Regions from separate parts of the Symbiobacterium turbinis genome, predicted to be linked through region 2. Evidence: predicted binding sites of a transcription regulator. Region 2 holds the regulator's gene; the other holds the start of a gene.
What was found. Region 2 encodes HrcA, which represses chaperone genes, less so after heat shock. Its sites were predicted from a motif close to TGTTAGCACTCNNNNNNNNNGAGTGCTAACA; they were not measured.
Positions count from the first base shown of each region.

Region 1 (6,692 bases), 990 kb from region 2:
CGGCCGCCCCGCTGCACCCATACGGTGCGCAGGCCGGCGGCCCGCCCGCCGGCCACGTCGCGCCCGGGGTTGTCGCCCACCATGACCGCCTCCTGCGGCTTCACGCCCAGTTCGCGGCAGATGTGGTGGAAGATCCCCGGATCGGGCTTGCCGCAGTCGATCTCCCCCGAAATCACCACGGCGTCGAACTCGGCCTCCAGGCCGGAGCCGGCCAGCTTGGTGCGCTGCAGGTCGGGCACGCCGTTGGTCACGATGCCCAGCAGGTAGCCCCGCTCCCGCAGGGCGGCCAGCAGCGGGTCGACCTCGGGGTAGCGCGGATACCGCCGGCGCGCCGCCGCGAAGCGCTCGGCCATCGCCTCGGCCAGGGCGTCGTCCCGCACCCCCTGCTCCGCCAGCGCATTCCACCAGACGGCCACGCGGTAGCCCGGCGCCCACGCCCTGAGCCCCAGGATCTCCGGGTGCTCTCCCCGGTCGTACCGGGCCCAGAGCCCCTCCCCCGCGCTGTGGCCGATGCGCTCACAGTAGGCGGCGTGCGGCCCCTCAGCCCACAGGCGACGGGCCTCTTCCCAGGCCCGGGCCGCCAGCCGGTCGGCATCCGCGCGCGGCCCGGCCAGCGCTGCGGCAGCCGCCAGGGCCTCCCGTGTGACGGGTTCGTCGAGGATCAGCGTCTCGTCCAGATCGAAGACGACAGCCCTGACCAAATGTTCCACCTCCTGCTATTTGCGTCATCTTACCATACTACGAGCGAAAAAAGACCCCCCGGCCTCATGCCAGGGGGTCGATCTGCCGCTCGGTGGAACTACATCATGTCCATGGCCGGGTTCGGAGCGTTGTTCTCCTTCTTCTCCGGCTTCTCGGTGACCAGGGCCTCGGTGGTCAGGATGAGCGCAGCGATGGACGCGGCGTTCTGGAGGGCAGTACGGGCCACCTTGACCGGGTCGATGATGCCGGCGGCGATCATGTCCACGTACTCCTCGTTCAGGGCGTCGAAGCCGTGGCCGGAGGGCAGGTTGCGCACCTTCTCGACGACGACGGAACCCTCGAGGCCGCCGTTCTCGACAATGCAGCGCAGCGGCTCCTCCACCGCACGCCGGACGATCTGGGCGCCGACCTTCTCGTCGCCCTCGAGCGTCTGGATGAGCTCGTCGATGGCCTTCTGGGTCTGGAGCAGAGCCACGCCGCCACCGGCGACGATGCCCTCCTCAACGGCCGCCCGGGTGGCGTTCAGGGCGTCCTCGATGCGCAGCTTCTTCTCCTTCAGCTCGACCTCGGTCGCCGCGCCGACCTTGATGACGGCCACGCCGCCGGCCAGCTTGGCGAGCCGCTCCTGCAGCTTCTCGCGGTCGAAGTCAGAGGTGGTCTCCTCGATCTGCCGCTTGATAGAGGCAACCCGGTTCTTGATCGCCTCGGCGGAGCCGGCGCCGTCGATGATGGTGGTCTGCTCCTTCTCGACGCGGACCTGGCGGGCCTGGCCGAGCATCTCGACGGTGGCGTTCTCCAGCTTGCGGCCCAGCTCCTCGGAGATGACCTCGCCGCCGGTCAGGATGGCGATGTCCTCCAGCATGGCCTTGCGGCGATCGCCGAAGCCCGGAGCCTTGACGGCCGCGACCTGCAGGGTGCCGCGCAGCTTGTTGACGACCAGGGTGGCCAGGGCCTCGCCCTCGACGTCCTCAGCGATGATCAGCAGGGGCTTGCCACGCTGCACGACCTTCTCCAGCACCGGCAGCAGGTCCTGAACCGCGGAGATCTTCTTATCAGTGATGAGGATGTACGGCTCGTTCAGAACGGCCTCCATCTTCTCGGTGTCGGTGACCATGTAGGCCGAGACGTAGCCCCGGTCGAACTGCATGCCCTCGACGGTCTCCAGCTCGGTCTGGATGGTCTTGGACTCCTCGACCGTGATCACGCCGTCCTTGCCGACGGTGTCCATGGCCTTGGCGACCAGGTCGCCGATCTCCTTATCGTTATTGGCGGAGATGGCCGCGACCTCGGCGATGGCCTTGTTGGTCTCGACCGGGATGGCCTGCTTGCGCAGCTCCTCAACCGCCACCTCGACGGCCTTCTCGATGCCCCGCTTCAGGATCATCGGGTTGGCGCCGCCGGTGACGTTCTTCAGGCCCTCCTTCACGATGGCCTGGGCCAGCACAGTGGAGGTGGTGGTGCCGTCGCCCGCGACGTCGTTGGTCTTGGTGGCGACCTCCTTCACAAGCTGGGCGCCCATGTTCTCGTAGGGATCCTCCAGTTCGATCTCACGAGCGATCGTCACACCGTCGTTCGCGACGGCAGGGGCGCCGAACTTCTTGTCGAGCACGACGTTCCGGCCGCGGGGACCGAGGGTGACCTTCACGGTATTGGCCAGCGCATCCACACCGGTCTGCAGCTTACGCCGGGCGGACTCGTCGAAGATAATCTGCTTCGCAGTCATCTATTTACAGACCTCCCCTTAGCCCTGAACGATCGCGAGAATGTCGCGCTCGCCGTCCAGGATGATGTACTCCTCGCCGTCGATCTTGACCTCGGTTCCCGCGTACTTGGAGAAGATAACGGTGTCGCCCTCCTTGACCTCGAGCTCCACCTTCGTCCCGGACTCCAGGGTGCGGCCGGGGCCCACGGCGACGACCTTACCCTGCTGGGGCTTCTCCTTCGCGGTGTCGGGCAGCACAATGCCGCTCTTGGTACGCTCTTCCTTCTCGAGCGCCTTGATGACGACCCGAGCGCCCAACGGCTTGATGTTCATCTTGAAGGTCCCTCCTCAGTGCTGAATCTGTTAGCACTCATTCCGCCCGAGTGCTAACACCATGACCTATGATAGAAAAGGAACCGGAGGGAGTCAAGTCCCTCCGAACGCTTTTTTTGCCCTCGCCGCTGCCGCTGCGAACCAGCCCTGGGGCGCGCCTGGATCCTGCCGGCTGTCCGGGCCGGCTCTTCTCTGCCGCTGTTCCTCCGGGCGCCGCTTCGGGTAGAATGAGCGGGGAGGTGGGACGGTGGACAACCTGACCGTGGCAGAAGCCCTCTACGAGATCGCAGACCTGCTGGAATTCACCGGCGGCGACCCGTTCAAGGTCCGCGCCTACCGCAGGGCGGCAGAGGCCCTGGGCCTCCTGCCCGAACAGGTGGCCGACCTGGTGCGGGAGGGCCGGCTCACGCGCGTCCCCGGCGTCGGCAAGGCCATCGCCGCGAAGGTCGCGGAGATGGTGGAGACGGGCCGAATCGGCTACCTGGAGGAGCTGCGCCAGGCGGTTCCCCCCGGCGTGCTGGACCTCACCCGGGTGCCCGGCCTCGGCGCCCGGACCGCCATGCTGCTCTACCGGCGGCTCGGCATCGACAGCCTCGAGGCCCTGGAACTGGCCGCTCGGGAGGGCCGGTTGCGGGACCTGCCGGGATTCGGGCCCCGCAAGGAGTCTGCGCTCCTCGCGGCCGTAGCCCAGGCGCGCCGCCGGCCGGACCGGCTCTCCATCGGCGCCGCCGTGCCCATCGCGGAGGCAGTGGCTGCTCGGCTCCGGGCACACCCCGCCGTGCAGCAGGTCGCCGTGGCGGGCTCCATCCGCCGGCGTGCGGAGACCGTCGCGGACATCGACCTCGTCATCGCCACGCGGGACCCCGCTGCGGTCAGCGCCTTCCTGGACGGCCTGCCCCCGCTGCCCCTGCCCCTGGATCCGCTGGTGGTGGCGCCGGAGGATTTCGCCGCGGCGCTGTTCGAGCGGACGGGATCGGCGGCCCACGTGGCCGAGGTCGCCAGGATGGCAACAGCGCCCGTGACCCTGACGGAATCCGGTGCGGACGTTCCGGCAGATCCCGGTGCGAGCGTTCCGGCGGATCGCGGCCCGGGCGAATCCGACGAGGCCGACGCCGAGGTCTATCGCGCCCGGGGGCTCCTCTTCATCCCGCCGGAGCTGCGGGAGGGACGCGGCGAGATCGCCGCCGCCCTGGCCCGCCGCCTCCCCCGCCTGATTGCACGCGCCGACCTGAAGGGCGACCTGCACGTGCACACCTCCGCCTCTGACGGCACGGCGACCCTGGCCGAGATGGCCGAGGCGGCCCGGGCGATGGGCCACCAGTACCTGGCCATCTGCGATCACTCCCAGTCGCTGCGCATCGCCCGCGGCCTGAGCCCAGAGAGGCTGCGGGAGCACGTGGCGGCGATCCGCCGCCTGGACCAGTGGTCGGACTTCCGGCTGCTGGCGGGAGCCGAGGTGGACATCCTGCGGGACGGCACGCTCGACTACCCCGATGAGATCCTGGCCGAACTGGACGTGGTGGTGGCCTCCATCCACAGCCACATGGGCCTTTCCGAGGCAGAGCAGACCGAGCGGCTGCTCCGGGCCATCGAAAATCCCCACGTCGACATCATCGGCCACCCCTTCGGCCGGGTCATCGGTCGCCGGGAGCCCATGGCCCTGGACTTCCCGCGCATCCTGGAGGCCTGCGCCCGCACCGGCACCGCCCTGGAGATCTCGGCCAGCCCCTCACGGCTCGACCTCTCCGCCGAGCATGCCCGCATGGCGAAGGAGGCGGGGGTGAAGCTGGTCATCAACACCGACGCCCACTCGGTGCGGGAGCTGGAGCTGCTCCCCTACGGCGTAGGCCAGGCCCGCCGGGGCTGGATCGAGCCGGGGGACGTGGTCAACGCCTGGGATCTGCCCGAACTGCTCGAGTGGCTGGGGCGGTCCAGCCCGGCCTGACCGTCACGCCGTCACCCGGGTCAGCAGGCCGCTCCTAGGCGGCGCCCCCCGGGGGCCCACGCCCAGCGTCATCCGGTTGTTGTCCACTACCGTGAGGTCGAAGAGCATCCGGAGGCTGCCCTCCACCTCCATCCAGTAGAACCGGTGCCCCTGGGGCTTCATGACGCGGTCACACCGGGGAAACCGGGCGCCCTCCTGGAACAATTTCAGCCGGAAGAGCCCCTGGGGCGCAGGGCGGATCTCGACCCGCACGTCCCCGTCGGGCAGTCTCCCGGCGTATGTGCCGACCCACGCGTAGTTCATCTGGCCCACGTGCCGGTCGGCCAGGGCATCGAAGGGCCGCGAGACCGGATCGAGCTCAGGGTGGAAGGTCATGACCACCAGGACGTCGGCCTGCCGGTGCAGCCAGACCTCGGAGCAGCTGACCGTCACCGCCTGGCCGGGGCCGATGATCGCCGGATTGCCCGTGCCCACCAGGCGCGCATTCTCGGCCGTGACCGGAAGGCCGGCGGGCACGCTGTAGAACTCGGTGGTGGCCACGACCTCCCGGGAGCCCAGGTTGCACACGACCGCCCGCGGGCGCCCGTCCGGCCCCACCGTGATGTCGGGTGAGGCAAAGGGCGCCGCGAGGGGCCGGACCCCGGCGTCCCCCGGCCGGGACCGCAGCAACAGGAACGCTGGACGGTTCACTCTTCTCTCCCTGCGCAGCACACGAATCCCCCCCATCTGAACATGGAGGGGAATTCTCCGGAGCCAAAGGTCCATCCTTTTCCCTTACAGATTATTCGCACAAAATTTCGGCCGTTTGACAACCTGTGCGCACATTCGACATCCAGGATCTGTGCCGATGTCGCTCCGCCCGCTGCGATCAGCGGACCTTTACGCCTCGCTTCTGCACGTCCGCCAGCCGACGCGCCGGCACCCACTCCCCGGGCCTGGCGGGCGCGGCCGGAGCCGGCGGAGGTCCCTCGGCCTTCGCAGCGCGGGCGAACAGCAGGATGATGAGGGCGGCAGACGCCCAGAGCCAGGGGGCGACCGCCTGGCCGACCCCGGGCCAGTACCGCTCCAGCAAGGCCGATATGGGCAGGAAGGCCCCCTGCCAGAGCGAGTGAATCCAGTCCGGCGCCCAGTAATGCAACAGGAGCAGGCCCGGAAGCTGTGAGAGCAGCGCGGTCCACGCCGCCATCGACGTGCGGTACCGCCGGGTGCGCCGCTCGGCCTCCTCCCGGAAGACGATGCCCAGTCTCCAGACGAACCAGAGGAGCACCAGGGCCGCGGGCAGCCCGACCCAGGGGAACCGGCCGGAGAAGAACCAGCCCAGGCCTCCCAGCAGGATCTGTCCCAGGAACAGCAGGAGCGCCGTCTGAAGCCGCAGCTGCAGCATGATGATCACCTCAAAGGGGTTTCACCTCTACAGTACGCGGCCTGACTACGGTTTTCCTGCTGGTGAATTATCGAGCGGTTAGAGGAACTGGATCGCGCCACCGTCCCGCCACCCGGATCAACCCTGCCCACGCCGCCTACACCCGCTCACTCGCCGCGAAGGGTGAATATCCGGCCGGTGGTCAGCCGTTGGGCTCCGGGCCGGGCAGCTCAAACACCCACGGCCCCTCCACCGCCACCGCCGCCCGCGTGGCCCGGACGGCCACGGGCTCCACCCCCTCGGAGAGACCGGAAGCGTACCGCTGATGGCGCACGCCCTCGCTCACGAAATTGGCCGTGCTTGCCCACGACGCCTGTCCCTGCGGCCCCAGCGGATGCGCCTGCCCCTCTGCATCGATGACCTCGAACCCGGCGATCCCCCGGAGCGGCTCAACGTCCGGCATTTCCCAGCGGAAGCCAACGCCATCGGGGGTCTGCTCAAACGCCACCAGCGTGATCGGCACGCCCATCACCTCAGCCACGGCACCCTCCTCCAGGGGCCAGACGGCCTCAATCGGAACACCCTTGACCCGGGGCCTCAGGACAAGCCTGGACGGCCCCTCCATCGGCGGAAAGGCGATGTGGTAG
Region 1 is NZ_AP042433.1:2,449,612-2,456,303, forward strand. Features, by position in the region: gene ACZ45O_RS11680 (HAD family hydrolase) at 1-701, opposite strand, end outside; gene groL (chaperonin GroEL) at 800-2,425, opposite strand; gene groES (co-chaperone GroES) at 2,444-2,737, opposite strand; gene ACZ45O_RS11695 (PHP domain-containing protein) at 2,985-4,682, shown strand; gene ACZ45O_RS11700 (hypothetical protein) at 4,686-5,372, opposite strand; gene ACZ45O_RS11705 (hypothetical protein) at 5,551-6,075, opposite strand; gene ACZ45O_RS11710 (DUF4179 domain-containing protein) at 6,248-6,692, opposite strand, start outside.
Region 1: the regulator HrcA is predicted to act here: its motif matches at 2,766-2,796, upstream of groES (co-chaperone GroES).

Region 2 (6,692 bases):
TGTTGGCGTCAGGGTGGTACTTGCGGGCGAGGGCGCGAAAGGCCTTCTTGATCTCGGCCTCGGTGGCGTTGCGGGGAACGCCCAGTACCTCGTAATAGTCACGCTTGGCCAGTCGGTCCACCCCCCTACTCCTTAGAAATTACCACCTGGTAGGGCCCGGGGCAAGTGACAGGAGGGGGGCTTTCAAGCGGCCCCCCTCCCGGAGACTCATGCCGTCAGACCTACTTGTCTTCGTCCTTCACGGTGAAGTCGGCATCCATGTGCGGCGTGTCGCCGGAACCGGCGGCGCCCGCCTGTGCACCCGCATCCGCGCCGGCGGTGCCGGTCTTCTCGTAGATGGCCGACGAGAGCTTGTAGACCGCCTCGGTCAGCTTCTCGGTCGCCTGCTTGATCGCCTCGACGTCGGTCCCCTTCAGGGCCTCCTTCACCGGCTCGACCGCGTTCTTCACCTCGTCGATGAGCGCCTGGTCGATGCCCTTGCCCTCGGAGTCCTTGATGAGCTTCTCCGCATTGTACACGGCGGAGTCCGCGTTGTTGCGGATCTCGGCCTCCTCGCGGCGCTTCTTGTCCTCGGCCGCCATGGCCTCGGCTTCCTTGATCGCCTTCTCGATCTCCTCCTTGGACATGGAGGTCTGCGACTGAATGGTGATCTTCTGCTCCTTGCCCGTGCCGAGGTCCTTGGCCGAGACGTGCACAATGCCGTTCACGTCGATGTCGAACGTGACCTCGATCTTCGGCACGCCCCGCGGCGCGGGCGGGATGCCGTCGAGGATGAACCGGCCCAGGGTCTTGTTGTAGGCGGCCATCTCGCGCTCGCCCTGGAGCACGTGGATCTCCACCTGGGTCTGGCCGTCCGCGGCGGTGGAGAAGATCTGGCTCTTCTTGGTGGGAATCGTGGTGTTGCGCTCGATCAGCTTGGTGAACACGCCGCCCAGGGTCTCAATGCCCAGCGACAGCGGCGTGACGTCCAGCAGGAGGACGTCCTTCACATCGCCCTTGATGACGCCGGCCTGGATGGCCGCGCCCATCGCGACGACCTCGTCGGGGTTGATGCCCTTGTACGGCTCCTTGCCGAAGAAGCGGCGCACCGCCTCCTGAACGGCCGGGATGCGGGTGGAGCCGCCCACCAGCAGCACCTTGTCGACCTCGCCCGGCTCGATGCCGGCGTCCTTCAGGGCCTGGCGGGTGGGGCCCATGGTCGCCTCCACGAGGTCCGCGGTCAGCTCCTCGAACTTCGCCCGGGTGATGGCCTCATCCAGGTGAACCGGGCCGTCGCTGGTCATGGAGATGAACGGCAGGTTGATGTTGGTGGTCGTGACCGAAGAAAGCTCGATCTTGGCCTTCTCAGCGGCCTCCCGCAGCCGCTGCAGGGCCTGCTTATCCTTGCGCAGGTCGATGCCGTGCTCCCGCTGGAAGCGGTCGGCCACGTAGTTCACGATGCGCTCGTCGAAGTCGTCGCCGCCCAGCTTGTTGTTGCCGGCGGTGGCGATGACCTGGAAAGTCCCGCCGCCCAGCTCCAGCAGCGAGACGTCGAACGTGCCGCCGCCCAGGTCGAAGACCAGAATCCGCTGGTCCTCCTCCTTGTCCAGGCCGTAGGCCAGCGCGGCGGCCGTCGGCTCGTTGATGATGCGCAGAACCTCCAGCCCGGCGATGGTGCCGGCGTCCTTCGTCGCCTGCCGCTGGGCGTCCGTGAAGTAAGCGGGCACCGTGATGACGGCCTGGGTGACCTTCTCGCCCAGCTTCTCCTCGGCGTCCTGCTTCAGCTTCGAGAGGATCATCGCCGAGATCTCCTGGGGCGTGTAGGACTTGTCGTCGATGCGGACCTTCATATCGCTGCCCATCTCGCGCTTGATCGAGATGATGGTGCGATCCGGGTTGGTGATGGCCTGCCGCTTGGCCACCTTGCCCACCAGCCGCTCGCCGGTCTTGCTGAACGCGACGACGGACGGGGTGGTCCGGTCACCCTCCATGTTCTCCAGAACCGTCGGTTCGCCACCTTCCATGACGGCCACCACCGAGTTGGTGGTGCCGAGGTCAATGCCGATCACCTTGGCCATGTGCCGAAAAGCCTCCTCATAACCAGTCTGCCCGCTAACTTCGGGTGTTTACCTTCACCATGCTCGCGCGGATGACCCGGTCGCCAAGCTTGTAGCCCTTCCGGAACTCCTCCAGCACGATGCCGTCTTCCTGCTCGGGGTCCTCGTGGGTCATCACGGCCTCGTGCAGGTGCGGGTCGAACGGCTGTCCGACCGCCTCAATCGGCGTCACGCCTTCCTTGGCCAGGATTTCGAGAAACGACCGGGCCGTCAGCTCGACACCCTGGCGCAGACGTTCATCGCCGGGATTGGGCGGCGTCGCCAGAGCTCTTTCCAGATTGTCGAGCACGGGCAGGAGGTTGACGATGAGCCGCTGTGTACCGTACTGCGCAATCTCCTCTTTCTCCCGCTGCATCCGGCGCCGGTAGTTCTCGAAATCGGCCTGCAGCCGAATGAGGCGATCCGTGAGTTCGGCCACCCGATCCGGCTCCTCTTCCACCTCGTCCGCAGCCGGCTCAGCTTCCGGCGCCGGCTCATCGCCGGACGCCCGCTCCTCAACAGTCTGAGCAGCAGCCGCCTCCGCCTCCGGCGCGGTGCGCTCCCCGCCGCCTTCCGCTGCGGGGTCTGCTGCCTGTGCCGGCTCCGTCTCAGGCGTGTCGGTCTGCTGCTCCGGGGGTGTCTCTGTCGTGGGGGTCTTCTTTACATCCTCCGCCACTCTTGCCGGTCACCTCTTCTCTCTTGTTAGCACTCTCAACACCTGAGTGCTAACGCATCCACAAATGAACATAGCACCCACCTGTACCCGTGTCAAGTCCCGCCACGGGCGCGAAAACGCCCGGGGACCATCCTTCCCCGGGCCCTGCGAACCTAGAAGCGCCGGTTCAGTTCGCTGACGTAGGATGCGATCGCGTTGAGGATCGCAACCACCTTCGGGTACTCCATGCGCCTGGGGCCGATGACGCCCATCTTGCCGATGATCTCGTCGCCCAGCCGGTAGGTGGCGGTCACGATCGAGCAGTCAGCCAGCTCACGCAGGCGGATCTCCTCGCCGATCTGGATCTCCACCCCCTCCGTCTCCTTATCGACGCCGATGACGGTGGCCACCGCATCCTCCTGCTCCAGGAAGGAGAGGACGCCGCGCAGCTTCTCCACGTCGCGGAACTCCGGCTGGTCCAGCATGCGGGTGGTTCCGCCCAGGTAGAGCCGGTGGCGCTCGCCGGGCTCCAGGCGCTGCTCCAGGAAGTAGAGCGCCTGCTCCAGGAGGGAGCCGTACCGGGAAAGCTCGCGCTGCAGCGCCTGCAGCACCGTCCTGGGGAGTGTGTCCATCCGGTGGCCCCGCAGCTGCTCGTTCAGGATCTCCGCGACCTGCTGGAACTCCAGCATGGTCACCTCGACCGGGACCTCCACCACCTGGTTTTCCACCAGGCCGCGATCGGTGATATAAATGAGCAGGGCGCGGTCCCTGCCCAGCGGCACCAGGCGGATTTCCTTGAAAACGGCCTTCTCGAACTGCGGGCCGGAGATCACCGCCGTGAGTTGGGTGGTATCGGAGAGCAGCCGCGCGGTCTCGCGGATCAGGGTGTCGACCTCGCGGATCTTGCGCTGGAAGGTCTGGCGAATGCGTTCGTGCTCGGCGGGGCTGATGGAGCGCTCGGGCATGAGGCAGTCGACGTAATAGCGATAGCCGAGATCCGAGGGAACGCGTCCGGCCGACGTGTGCGGCTGTTCCAGGTAACCCATGTCCTCGAGATCCGACATCTCGTTACGGATGGTAGCCGGGCTGACACCCAGGTTGTACTTGCGCGCGATCGTCCGTGACCCGACCGGTTCCGCCGTTGCGACATAGTCTTCGACAATGGCCTGCAGTACCTTATTCTTGCGGTCATCAATCACGGGGTGTCACCTCCGCATGACCCCGGAACCACTGACCATACGGGCGTTGACCTCGGTTAGCAGTCAACGCCCGAGAGTGCTAACGCGCTCAGCTTGAAAATAGCATCAAACGTTCGGGCAGTCAAGGGGATCGGGGCCCGCGGGGCGCAGGCAAAAAGAGCCGGGGGCCTCGCCCCGGCTCTTTCCCCATGCTGCATTACTCCCACTCGATGGTGCCCGGCGGCTTCGGGGTCATGTCGTACACGACCCGGTTGACGTGGGCCACCTCGCGCACGATCCGGCTGGTGATGCGCTCGAGCACCTCCCAGGGGAAGCGGTAGAAGTCTGCGGTCAGGCCGTCCGCCGAGGTCACCGCCCGCAGAACGATGGGGTAGGCGTACGTCCGCTCGTCGCCCTGCACGCCGACGCTGCGCACATCCGGCAGCACGGCAAACGCCTGCCAGATCTTATCGTACAGGCCGGCCCGGCGAATCTCTTCGATATAAATCTGGTCAGCCTCCCGCAGGATGTCCAGCTTCTCGGGCGTGACCTCGCCCAGCACCCGGATCGCCAGGCCAGGGCCCGGGAAGGGATGGCGGCCCACAATCTCCTCGGGCACGCCCAGCGCGCGGCCCACGGCCCGCACCTCGTCCTTGAACAGCTCCCGGAAGGGTTCGATGAGCTGAAACTGCATGTCCTCCGGCAGTCCGCCGACGTTGTGGCGCGACTTGATCACCTGGGAGGCGCCCGTGCCCGACTCCAGGACGTCGGTGTACACCGTGCCCTGCACCAGGAAGTCGATCTGGCCCAGCTTGCGGGCCTCGTCCTCAAAGACGCGGATGAACTCGTTGCCGATGATCTTGCGCTTCCGCTCAGGATCCGTCACACCCCGCAGCTTGCTGAGGAAGCGTTCGGAGGCGTCCACGTGCACCAGCCTGATGTGGAAGCGGTCCCGGAAGGTGCGCACCACCTGCTCGGCCTCGCCCTTGCGCAGAAGACCGTGATCGACGAAGATGCAGGTGAGCTGCTCCCCGATGGCCCGGTGAACCAGCACCGCCGCCACCGAGGAGTCCACGCCGCCCGAGAGGGCGCAGAGCACCTTGCCGCCGCCGACGCGCCGGCGGATGGCCTCCACCTGGTCGGCGATGAACGACTCGGTCGTCCAGGTCGCCTCACAGCCGGCCACATTGAAGAGGAAGTCCTCCAGCAGGGTGCGACCCTGCTCGGTGTCTGCCGCCTCGGGGCGGAACTGCTGGCCGGGGCCGAGCACCGGGATGCCCAGCTCCAGCACGGCGGGGTCCCCGGGCGCGGCGCAGAGGATGATGCCCGCGACATTGGCCTCGCGGTAGCGCGCCGCGGGCGCGCCGACCGGCCAGACCTCACAGTAGACCTGCCGCTCCCTGACCAGGCGGGCGATGAGCTGCCCGTACCGGCCGCCGGAATCCACTACGACGATGCGTCTGCGATCCTGCGCCATGTTGCTTCCCCTTTCACTGCGGCTCCGATCAGTCACGGTAGATCTCCGGTTTCAGAATGCAGATGTCGCGCAGGTTCCGGTACTTCTCGGCGTAGTCCAGCCCGTTGCCGACCACGAAGAAGTCCGGCACCTCGAAACCCAGGTAGTCGATCTTCACATCCACCTTGCGCCGGGACGGCTTGTCCAGCAAGGCGGCCACGCTCAGCGAGGCCGGCCCTCGCTGAGACAGGTACTCCTTCAGGAACTTGATCGTCAGCCCCGTGTCAACGATGTCCTCAACGATCAGGACGTGGCGCCCCTGCAGGGTATAGTCGAGGTCCAGCAGAACCCGGTGTACGCCGGTGCTCTTGGTGGCGGCGCCATAGGAAGTGATCCGCATGAAGTCCAGCTCTGCGGGAATCGTGATGGCCCGGAAGAGGTCGGAGCAGAAAAGGGCCGCGCCCTTCAAGATGCCGACCACGACCAGGTCCTTCCCCTTGAAGTCCTCGGAGATCTGCGCCCCCAGTTCCTGAATCTTTTCCCGAATCTCCGCCTCGCTGATGAGGATGCGCTCTATATCTTGCTGCACCGTCGCGATCTCCTCTCCTGCCCTGGGATGTCTTGTTTTGGCAACAGTCTACCCATCCTTCATAGCAGCGTCAAGGGCGCGCAAAAAGGGTTCGCCCCTGCCGGCGGCGAACCTTCGCACCATCGCGGGCGTCAATGGTCAGGCGAGCCCGGTCCGGGCCGCGGAGGGGCTGCGGAACAGCTCGCCCGACTCGTACGCCGCCCAGAACGCCATGAGTCCGTCGGCGATCACCTCCGCCATGCCCACGGTCTGGTCGAGGTCGGCGAACCAGATCATGAACGGGAAGTTGGCCATGCCGCCCATGATGTGCACGTGGCCCACCTGGGGCAGGACCTTCCCCATGGCTGCGCCCGGCGTCAGGGGGCCCCGGTTGAGCGTGATCCGCCCCGGCCGGCCCACGGCGGCGTCCACGGCGATAATGTACGGAAGCCGTTCGCGGCGCAGGGCGCGGGTCCACGCCTCGGAGAGCCGCTCCCGCAGGTTCGTGGCGTGCACGGGGTTTTCGAGGTCGCCCACGTGCTCGCCGCGGAAGCCCTTTCGCTTCAGAAACCAGCCGGTGAACGGCCCCAGGGAATCGCCCGTGGAGCTGGTGGCGCCCACCAGGAAGAAGACGGGAAAATGCCGCCCGGGCTGGGCCTGCGTCCGGAACTGCTCGGCGATGGCGGCCGCTAGGCGCTGCGGCGCCGACGGGTCCTGAAAGTGCACATCCAGGAGCGGCAGCGCCCCTGCGGCTGACCTG
Region 2 is NZ_AP042433.1:3,435,704-3,442,395, reverse strand. Features, by position in the region: gene dnaJ (molecular chaperone DnaJ) at 1-112, opposite strand, end outside; gene dnaK (molecular chaperone DnaK) at 222-2,057, opposite strand; gene grpE (nucleotide exchange factor GrpE) at 2,092-2,751, opposite strand; gene hrcA (heat-inducible transcriptional repressor HrcA) at 2,904-3,929, opposite strand; gene guaA (glutamine-hydrolyzing GMP synthase) at 4,126-5,385, opposite strand; gene hpt (hypoxanthine phosphoribosyltransferase) at 5,414-5,953, opposite strand; gene ACZ45O_RS16615 (DUF1256 domain-containing protein) at 6,092-6,692, opposite strand, start outside.